3 regions of the Streptomyces sp. 7R007 genome follow, and region 2 is predicted to be linked to each of the others. Evidence: riboswitches for the same ligand, from Rfam matches in the RefSeq annotation. Region 2 holds a riboswitch; each other region holds the start of a gene.
What was found. A riboswitch is a leader RNA that binds a small molecule or an ion and turns the genes downstream of it on or off. The one in region 2 is predicted to bind cobalamin.
Positions count from the first base shown of each region.

Region 1 (3,264 bases), on a different contig from region 2:
CCCATGTTCACGATGTCGGTGCGCCGCAGGTTGATCTCCGCGGGCGAACCGGCCCCCTCACAGATCACCGCGTCATACGTGCCCCGCAACTCGGCCAGACAGTCGAGAACGGTCCCGAGAAGCCTCTGCTGCCGGCCGCCGTGATAGCCGCGCGCGCTCAGCTCGCCCACGGGCTTGCCCATCAGCACGACCTGGCTGCTCTGTTCGCCCCCCGGCTTCAGCAGCACGGGATTCATCAGCGCGGTCGGCTCGATGCGGCAGGCCTGCGCCTGCATGGCCTGGGCGCGCCCGATCTCGGCGCCCTCGCGCGTCACGAACGAGTTCAGCGACATGTTCTGCGCCTTGAAGGGGGCCACCTTGACCCCCTGGCGCACCAGCCACCGGCAGATCCCGGCGGTGACGACACTCTTGCCGGCGTCGGAGGTGGTGCCGGCCACGAGCAGCCCCCCGCTCATGACGCACGCCCCTTCAGGACGGCCCGCGCGGCGACGCTCACGCCGAGCGCGAGCAGTCCGACGCGACGGGACAGCCGTACCGCCCGCTCGATGTCGTGGACCCCCACCTGACGTCCCTCCCGATTCAGCACGGGCCGGTGCTCGACCCGCCCGCCGTACGACAGCGTCCCGCCCAGGCGCACGCCGAGCGCCCCCGCGAACGACGCCTCCACCGGCCCGGCGTTGGGGCTCGGATGCCGGTCGGCGTCGGCCCGCCAGGCCCGCACGGCCCCGCGCCGGTCCTCGCCCGCGACGGCCGCGAGGACGGCGGTCAGCCGTGCCCCCGGCCACCCGGCCAGGTCGTCCAGCCGGGCGGAGGCCCAGCCGAACCGCCGGTAGCGGGGCGACTTGTGCCCCACCATGGCGTCGAGGGTGTTCACCGCCCGGAACCCGAGCAGCCCCGGCACCCCGCCGACGGCGCCCCACACGAGGGCCCCCACGACGGCGTCGGAGGTGTTCTCGGCCACGGACTCCACGACCGCCCGGGCGATCCCGTCGGCGTCCAGCGCCTGCGGATCCCGCCCGCACAGATGGGGCAGCCGTGCCCGGGCCGCCTCGACGTCCCCGGCGGCCAGCGCCCGCCCGACGGCGCGGGCCTCCCGGGCGAGGGAGGTCCCGCCGACGACGGCCCAGGTGGCGGCGGCGGTCAGCGCGACGGAGGCGGCAGGGGAACGGCGTACGGCCTTCTGCGCCACGGCGCCCAGCGCCACGGCGCCTCCGGCGCACACGGCGGTGTGCAGCGCGCCCCACCCGCGGTGGTCGCGCCACAGCCCCCCTTCCACGGCGCCGGCGGCCCGCCCGAACGCGGCGACCGGATGCCCGCGGCGCGGATCGCCGAGGAGCTGGTCACCGAGGAGTCCGGCGGCGGCGCCGTACGCGAAGACGCGATCGGCACGCATCGGCTCAGCCGGCCGTGGGCTCGGGCAGCGAACTGGTCCTGGACCTCGGACGGCAGGCTGGCATGACGGCATGTCCTCACTCAGGGTGTCCACGCCCTGGTTCGACGAGACCGGCGGTGAGAGTTCCTGGCTCCCGAGGCTTCCTACCCCGGTGACAGTGGCGGGACCGCGCCGGACTTCCACCGGCTTCCTCTCCTGCCGCCGTATATGGCTCCGGCAGTCCACCACGCCCCCGGAAGGACAGTCAACTTGCTGTTGACCTGCGACGGGAGAGTGTGCTGAGGCCCACACGCACGGGGTCGCCGTGGTCACGCGAACGCGTGGTGCCGGGACGGATCACCGCCCCGGCACCACGCGTGGACCCGGTCCTCAGGCCGTGCTCGCGCCTCAGGCCTTGTTCATGATCAGGGAGATTCCGTACGCCACCGCCGCCGCGCAGGCCGCGAAGCAGACGTACGCGCCGGTGACCGCGAGGGCCGCCGAGGTGCCCTGGGCGCCGGCCCGCTCGCGGCGGGCGAGGCCCATGACGCCGAGGGTGAACAGGGCCACCAGGCCCACGGTGACCGCGAGGCTGACGCCGAAGACGGAGCCCAGGGCTGCCCAGTCGATCTTCATGGTGATGCTTCCTTAAGGGGGCTGAGGGCGGTCAGACGGCGGCGGCCGGCGGGGCCGTCGGCTCCGTGGTGGCGGCGGGCGCCGGGATGGTGGCCGTGAGGTCCTCGGCCACCGCGCCCGCGGGCGGCGGGGCCACCGCGGCGATCGCCGCGGTCACCACGCCGGCCGGCTCCTCGGTCGCGTTGACGTTCGTCGCGTCGACGACCTCGCGCCGGGACAGCTTCCAGATCGCGGCGCTGGCGGCGACCAGGAAGACGGCCACCAGGGCGGTGCCCCAGTCGCCGAGGTCGGTGACCGACTCGGCGAGCGCGCCGACCAGGGCGGCGGCCGGGAGCGTGAGCACCCAGGCGACGGCCATCCGGGTCGCGGTGGACCAGCGGACCACACCGCCCTTGCGGCCCAGGCCCGCGCCCATCACCGAACCGGAGACGACGTGCGTGGTGGACAGGGAGAAGCCGAGGTGGGAGGAGGCCAGGATGGCCGTGGCCGCGCTGGTCTGGGCGGCGAAGCCCTGCTGCGGCTCCAGCTCGGTCAGGCCCTTGCCCATGGTGCGGATGATGCGCCAGCCGCCGATGTAGGTGCCGAGCGCGATGGCCAGGCCCGCGGAGAGGATGACCCAGGTGGGCGGGTCGGAGTCGGGCGCGACGACACCGCCGGCGACCAGGGCGAGGGTGATGACGCCCATCGTCTTCTGCGCGTCGTTCGTGCCGTGCGCCAGCGAGACCAGGCCCGCGGAGGCGATCTGGCCGGCCCGGTAGCCCTTCTCGGCGGCCTTGCCCTCGGTCTTCCTGCCGAGGATGTACGACAGCCTGGTGGCGGCTAGCGCGGCGACGCCGGCGACGACCGGGGCGGCGACCGCGGGGATCAGCACCTTGGTCACGAGCACGTCGCCGTGCACGGCGCCGAAGCCGGCGGAGGCGACGGTGGCGCCGATCAGGCCGCCCATCAGGGCGTGCGAGGAGCTGGAGGGCAGTCCCACCAGCCAGGTCAGCAGATTCCAGAGGATCGCGCCGACCAGGGCGGCGAAGATGACCTCGGGACGGATGCCGTTCTCATCGACGAGACCCTTGGAGATCGTGTTGGCGACCTCCACGGAGAGGAAAGCGCCTACAAGGTTGAGCGCGGCGGACATGGCCACCGCGACCTTGGGCTTGAGGGCACCGGTCGAGATGGTGGTGGCCATCGCGTTGGCGGTGTCGTGGAAACCGTTCGTGAAATCGAACGCGAGTGCGGTTACCACCACAATCGCGAGGATC
Region 1 is NZ_JBTWMV010000004.1:64,225-67,488, reverse strand. It holds gene ACYF6T_RS07035 (cobyric acid synthase) at 1-455, opposite strand, end outside; gene ACYF6T_RS07030 (cobalamin biosynthesis protein) at 452-1,393, opposite strand; cobalamin riboswitch at 1,495-1,634, opposite strand; gene ACYF6T_RS07025 (hypothetical protein) at 1,781-2,008, opposite strand; gene ACYF6T_RS07020 (inorganic phosphate transporter) at 2,040-3,264, opposite strand, start outside.
Region 1: it holds a riboswitch for cobalamin, as region 2 does, so the genes downstream of both, ACYF6T_RS07030 (cobalamin biosynthesis protein) here and nicT (Nickel transporter NicT) in region 2, are expected to answer to the same signal.

Region 2 (3,264 bases):
GTGGCCGAGTTCAACGTCTGGCACGATCCGGAGGCGGCGGCGATCCTGCTCACGGCCGGGGTGTCGATCACCATGTACGGGCTGGACGTGTTCCGGCGGGTGGTGGTGCCGGGGGCGGACGTGCGGCGGCTGCGGGGGAGCGCGGAGGCGGGGGCTCGGCTGGCCGGGGAACTGCTCGCGCACCGGCCGTCGGCGCCGGACGTCACGGACGACGTGGAGGCGGGTGGGCTGGGGGACGCGGGGGCGGTGTGCGCGGTGGCCGATCCGGGGGGTATCCGCACGGAGTTGCTTCCGGTGGAGGTGTCGCTCGCGCCCGGGGTGACGCGGGGGCAGACGGTCGTGGACCGGCGGATCCGGCCCGGTGAGTCGGAAATCCACGAGGGCGAGCGCGAACAGGCCCTGGTGGACGTGGCGTTGGATGTGGACGTGGACCGGTTCGTGGGACTGTACCTGTCCGTCGTGGCCGGCGCCTGAAAGCCTTCCCACCCGCGCCACTTTCCTGGCCTGGTGCGGGTGGCCCTCGTGGAGGGTTCTTGCCGGTGGCGGCTGCGGGTGAGCGCGGCGGGTCTCGGGACACGGCGGGGGCTGGTGGTGGGGCTTTCGTGGGTCGGGTGCGGGTGGCCCTTGTGGAGGGTTCTCGCCGGTGGCGGCTGCGGGTGAGCGGGGCGGGTCTCGGGACACGGCGGGGGCTGGTGGTGGGGCTTTCGTGGGTCGGGTGCGGGTGGCCCTCGTGGGCGGTTCTCGCCGGTGGCGGCTGAGGGTGAGGGGTGGGGAGTTGGGTGTGGGGTGGGTCGGTTACTGGGGGTCCGCTGGTTGGGGGGACCAGCGTTGTTCGACCTTGGCCAGGCGCCAGTACGTCACCGCCGCTGCCCAGACCAGCACGAACAGGGCCACGACCATGTAACCGGCGTTGCCCAGGTCCAGGCCGAAGAGTTCCATCGTGGCGATGAAGAAGGCGACGGCGATGGACAGGCCCGTGATGGTCAGGTTGTAGAAGACCTTGCGCACCGGGTTGGAGAACGCCCACTGGTAGGCGAAGTTCATGAACGTGCCGTCCAGCGTGTCGAACAGGCTCATGCCGGCGGCGAACAGCAGGGGCAGGCACAGGACCCCGTACCAGGGCAGGCCCGCCGCCGCGCCCGAGCCGGCCATCACCATCAGCGTGACCTCCGTGGCCGTGTCGAAGCCGAGGCCGAAGAGGAAGCCCAGCGGGAACATCTGGCCGGGACGGGTGATCGAGCGGGTGAGGCGGCCGAGGACGCGGTTCATGAACCCGCGGGAGTCCAGGTGCGCTTCGAGTTCCCGCTCGTCGTACGACCCCGCCCGCATCGCCCGGAAGACGCGCAGGATGCCGACCAGGGCGACCAGGTTGAGGGCGGCGACGAGGTACAGGAACGTGGCCGAGATCGTCGTACCCATGAGGCCGAGCACCTGGTGGGTCCGGGAGTCCTCGTCCATCACCCGGTCCGCCAGCTGCGTGCCGCCCGCGATCATCGCCGCCAGCACGACGACCACGCTGGAGTGGCCGAGCGCGAACCAGAACCCCACCGACACCGGCCGTTTGCCGTCGGCCATCAGCTTGCGCGTGGTGTTGTCGATCGCGGCGATGTGGTCGGCGTCGAAGGCGTGCCGCATGCCCAGCGTGTAGGCGGTGACGCCGAGTCCGATGCCGAAGGTCTTGGAGCCGACCTCGTAGTGGCCGGGCACGACGAGGAGGAAGAGGATGCCGAAGGCCAGGACGTGGAGCAGGGCGATCACCGCCATCAGCCCGGCCGTCCGGACGGTGTCCTCGCGTCGCCAGCGGAAGGACGCAGGGTCGGTCATGCGGTCACGCTCCAGCACCTCGTGGATCACTTCGTGAGATGCCGTGGCCGGTCTCCTGGCTTGGGGGAGGGTCGAGCGTCGTCCGTCCGCCTTCCCGGGCGCCACAAGGCACCCAGTGACCGTCCCTCGCGGGACACGCCGGACGACTCCCCGGTCACAGTGGCGAGGGCCGCGCCGGCATCGCACCGGCTTCCCGAACACCACGGCCCGCCCACCGTAGGCGCCCGGCCGCACTCCTGCATAGCTGCACACCTGCGCAGGTATCCAAGATCACATACGGCCCTGCGAGGATGACCCCATGCATCTCGTCCCGGCCGACCGCGCAGACCGCCGCACCATAGACGGCCACCGGGTGTGCGACGCCATCGCCGCCATCGGCGACGCGGCGCGCGTGCGCACCTGGGCCGACCGCTTCGCCCTGCTCGGCGACCCCAAACGCCTCGCGCTGCTGCTGGCCCTGCACCGCACGGGCCCGATGGCCGTCTCCGACCTCGCCCTGGCCACCGACATGAACGACCCCGCCGTCTCACAGGCCTTGCGGCTGCTGCGGGCGGCGGGGGTCGTGGAGGGCGAGAAGGAGGGCCGGGTCGTGCGCTACCGGGTGGTGGACGACGAGGTGCGGCTCCTTCTCACCCACTGCACGTGAACTAGGCGCGCGTCGAACGCTTCCGGCGGGACGCCAGCACGATCGCCGCGCCGCCCGCCAGGAGCACCGCCGCGCCGCCCGCGATCAGCGGGGTGCTGCTGCTCGCGCCGGTCTCCGCGAGGTCGCCGCCACCGCCGTTCGGGGTGGCCGCGGGCGCGGTCGTCGACTCCGAGGACGACGGCGTGGAGGTCTCCGAGGACGGCGTGGACGTCTCCGTCGCCGGCGCGGTCGTCTCCGTGGCCGGCGGGGTGGACGTCCCGGACGCCGGCGTCGACTCGGACGCGGACGGGCTCGGCGACTGCGACTCGGTCGCCGTGCAGTCCTTCGTGCCGCCGTTCCAGGACGCGATCAGCTTGTCCTTGATGACCGCGTGGTCGGGACCGGCGGGCAGGTCGCCGTGCTCGAAGCCGTCCTTGGCGTCGAGCTTGCCGTCGTACTTCACCGCGCCGCGGTAGAGGTCGACCTGCGCGAAGCAGCCCTGGTCGGGCACCGAGATGTCGAGGGAGTCGGTCTGGCCGGCCTTGACGGTGACCGTGTCGAAGTCGTGGAAGACCTGCTGGCCGGAGGTGGCGAAGGTGGCGCCGTGGGCCAGGTAGGAGGCGAGGGAGGCGGTGCAGGTGGACGCGTCGCCCGCGGTGCGGACCTTGACGTGGACCTTGCCGTCGTCCGACGGCTTGAGGTTCTGGTCGTCGACCTTGACCGAGGCGAAGAAGTGCTCGCCGTCGAGCGAGAACTCGCAGCGGTCGGTCTCCGTCTTCGTGCCGGCGCCCGTCCCGGGCTTGTAGCTGCCACCG
Region 2 is NZ_JBTWMV010000010.1:62,078-65,341, reverse strand. It holds gene ACYF6T_RS15630 (nucleoside hydrolase) at 1-474, shown strand, start outside; gene nicT (Nickel transporter NicT) at 796-1,824, opposite strand; cobalamin riboswitch at 1,853-2,044, opposite strand; gene ACYF6T_RS15620 (ArsR/SmtB family transcription factor) at 2,123-2,470, shown strand; gene ACYF6T_RS15615 (LAETG motif-containing sortase-dependent surface protein) at 2,472-3,264, opposite strand, start outside.

Region 3 (3,264 bases), on a different contig from region 2:
GGCCGGACGTCGCATGGCCGGTGACACGTGCCGCCGAGGAGGCGGGCCTGCGCGACTCCTACCGCGAGGCCCACCCGGACCCGGCCGAGCACCCCGGTCACACCTGGTCGCCCGTGCACGCCGAGCACGAGGACGGCAGCGGACGCCCCGAACCGCAGGACCGGATCGACTACGTCCTGCACAACGGCCGCGGCCTGCGCGTCCTGGACGCCACCACCTTCGTCAGCGGCACCCCGCGCCCCTGGCCGGACGTGGCCGGCAACGACTGGCCCTCGGACCACGCCGCGGTGATCACCACGTTCGCCGTGGACCCGGGCGCCGTCCCGCCGGCTGCCGAAGCGCCGGCTACCGGGTGAGGGGAGCCTGGAGCGCCCGCCCGAGCCGGAGGTTCCAGCGCCCCGACCGCCCGCTGAACTCGGTCGCCGTCAACGGCGGTACGTCCAGCCGCCAGAACGCCGACCCGGGCGCCCCGAGCGCGCGGACCGCGGCGGCCCGCACGACCTCCGGGTCCACGACCGCGACGGTCCGCCCCGCCGCCTGCGCCGCCGACTCCAGCCAGCCGGCGATCCGGTCGCAGAAGTCCCGTACCGACTCACCGCCGTGGGGCGCGCACGCGGGGTCCGCCAGCCACCGGGCCACCGCCTCCGGCTCCCGCGCGCTCACCTCCGCCAGGGTCGCGCCCCGCCAGCGCCCCACGTCCAGAGCCGTCAACTCCGGTGCGCACACGGCCTCCAGGCCCAGCGCCGCGGCCGTCTCGCGGCAGCGGGCCGCGGGCGAGACCCAGGACCGGTCCGCCGGGGGGAGTCCGTCGCGGGCGGCCCGTGCGAGCCGCAGTCCGGTCTCGTCGAGAGGACGGTCGTCGTCGAACCGGGCCTCCCGCAGCGCCGTACCGACCGCGGGTGAGATCAACGTCACTCGGCTCGTCATACGTCCGTTTCCCTGGCCGACATCCCTGTCGTCCCAAGGATGACAGGTCGTCCCGTCCACGCCGTCGTGCGCCTTCGCGCCCTTGGCCGCGCCTCCGCTTCGCGGTACCTTCTCGGTCGGTGTCCACGACGGACACCGACGACGGTCCCGCGGAAGCCGGTGAGACTCCGGCACGGTCGCGCCACTGTAAGCCCGGTTCCCACACCTTCGGGGTGCGGGGCGGGTGAGTCAGACCCGCCCCGTCGTCTCGTGCACCACCGAGACGGGACGCGAGTTCCCCAGGAGGTTCTGCCATGGCCCAGTCCGCGATCCAGCCGACCGCCGCCCCCACCGCCGTACCCGCCAAGCTGCCGATCGGCGCGATCGTCCCCTGGGCGGTCTTCTTCGGCATTCTGATGCTGGTCCTGCTCTACTTCGTCGGCGCCGAACAGGGCGCCACCTCCGTGATGTCCGGATCCGACGTGCACGAGTGGGTGCACGACGCCCGCCACCTGCTCGGCTTCCCCTGCCACTGACGGCGGCGCGGAACGTACGAGCACCATGAACTCGGCAATCGTCCGGAACCTGTTGGTGCGTGGCATGCTCGCGGGACTCGCCGCGGGCCTGCTCGCCCTCGTCGTCGCCTACTTCCTGGGCGAGCCGCGCGTCGACGCGGCCATCGCCTACGAGGAGGCGCACTCCCACGAGCACGGCGTCGAGGCCGTCAGCCGCACGATGCAGTCCACCGCGGGCCTGTCCACCGGTGTCCTGGTCTACGGCGTCGCGTTCGGCGGCATCGCCGCGCTCGCGTACTGCTTCGCCCTCGGCCGCATCGGCCGCTTCGGGCCGCGCGCGAGCGCGCTGCTCCTGGCGGCGGGCGGTCTGGTCGCGGTGTACGTCGTGCCGTTCCTGAAGTACCCGGCCAACCCGCCCTCCGTCGGCGACCCCGACACCATCGGCACCCGCACGGCCCTGTTCTTCCTGATGGTGGCGCTGAGCGTGCTGCTGGCCGTGGCCACCGTCATCCTCGGCAAGCGCCTCGCCCCCCGCCTGGGCAACTGGAACGCGACGCTGGTCGCCGGTGCCTTCTTCGTCCTCGTCGTCGGGCTCGCGTACGCGTTCCTGCCGTCGTTCAACGAGGTGCCGAAGACCTTCCCGGCCACCCTGCTGTGGCAGTTCCGCCTGGCGGCGCTCGCCGTCCAGGTGACCCTGTGGACCTCCTTCGGGCTGGTCTTCGGAGCGCTCGCCCAGCGGCTGCTCGCCCCGCGCGAGGCCGGCGCGGGGCAGCGGACGGCCGGCAGGCGGGCGGCGGCCGTGCCGCACTGAGGGCGCCTGCGATACTCCCACCATGGGTGATCAGGCACAGACCCGCGACTGGACGCTGCGGCCCGGCGATCCGGCCGACGTCGAGGCGCTCGTCGAGTTGCGGGCCACGGTCATGCGGCCGGACCTGGAACGCCTCGGGCGCTACGACGAGCACCGGGTCCGGCAGCGGCTGCGGGACGCCTTCTCCCCGCAGCACACCTCCGTCGTCATGGCCGGCGGCGACCTCGCCGGCTGCGTCACCGTCCGGCCCGTCGAGGACCGGCTGTGGCTGGAGCACTTCTACCTCGCCCCCCGCCACCAGGGCCGGGGGCTCGGCTCCGCCGTCCTGCGCACGGTGCTCGAACGGAGCGACGCGCAGAACACGACCGTGGCGCTCAGCGTCCTGCGCGGCAGCCCCGCCCGGCGGCTGTACGAACGCCACGGCTTCGTCGTGGAGTCGGAGGAAGCCGTCGACGTCTTCATGGCGCGCCCGCCGGGAGGGCACGCCCCGACCGCGTAGGCCCGGCGGGGGCGTCACTTGACGGTCGTCGACGCCCGCGAGCCGACCAGGAGCAGGCACAGCACCGCCACCCCCGCCACGACTCCGGCGAGCAGGAGCAGCGGATCGAGCGGGCGGGCGGCCGAGGCGGTCGTCTCGACGGGCTGCCGGGCGGCGGCCGCGGTACCCGGCGCGGGGGAGGGGGCGGCGCTGGAAGCGTGCGCGGACGCCGCGCCGCCGTGCTCGGCGTGCGCGGTCGGCTTCGCGGCGGCGGACGTCGCCGTGCGCCGCGGGGAGCGGACGACGGTGGGTGCCGCGGCCGCGTGGTCGTGGCCGGTCGGGTGCGCTGTGGGCGTGGGCACCGGGGCCGCCTTGACGACCAGTTGGGCCGTCATGCCGGGGTGCACGGTGCAGACGTAGGAGTAGGTGCCCGGCGTGGTGAAGGTGTGGCTCCAACTGCCCCCCTTGTCCAGCATCGGGGAGTGGAGCGACTCGGGGCCCGAGGTGGTCTTGACGTCGTGGGGTGCCTGGTCCTGGTTGGTCCAGGTGACGGT
Region 3 is NZ_JBTWMV010000001.1:330,027-333,290, reverse strand. It holds gene ACYF6T_RS01645 (HAD-IA family hydrolase) at 1-356, shown strand, start outside; gene ACYF6T_RS01640 (histidine phosphatase family protein) at 346-927, opposite strand; cobalamin riboswitch at 1,040-1,185, shown strand; gene ACYF6T_RS01635 (CbtB domain-containing protein) at 1,221-1,442, shown strand; gene ACYF6T_RS01630 (CbtA family protein) at 1,468-2,232, shown strand; gene ACYF6T_RS01625 (GNAT family N-acetyltransferase) at 2,255-2,731, shown strand; gene ACYF6T_RS01620 (cupredoxin domain-containing protein) at 2,746-3,264, opposite strand, start outside.
Region 3: it holds a riboswitch for cobalamin, as region 2 does, so the genes downstream of both, ACYF6T_RS01635 (CbtB domain-containing protein) here and nicT (Nickel transporter NicT) in region 2, are expected to answer to the same signal.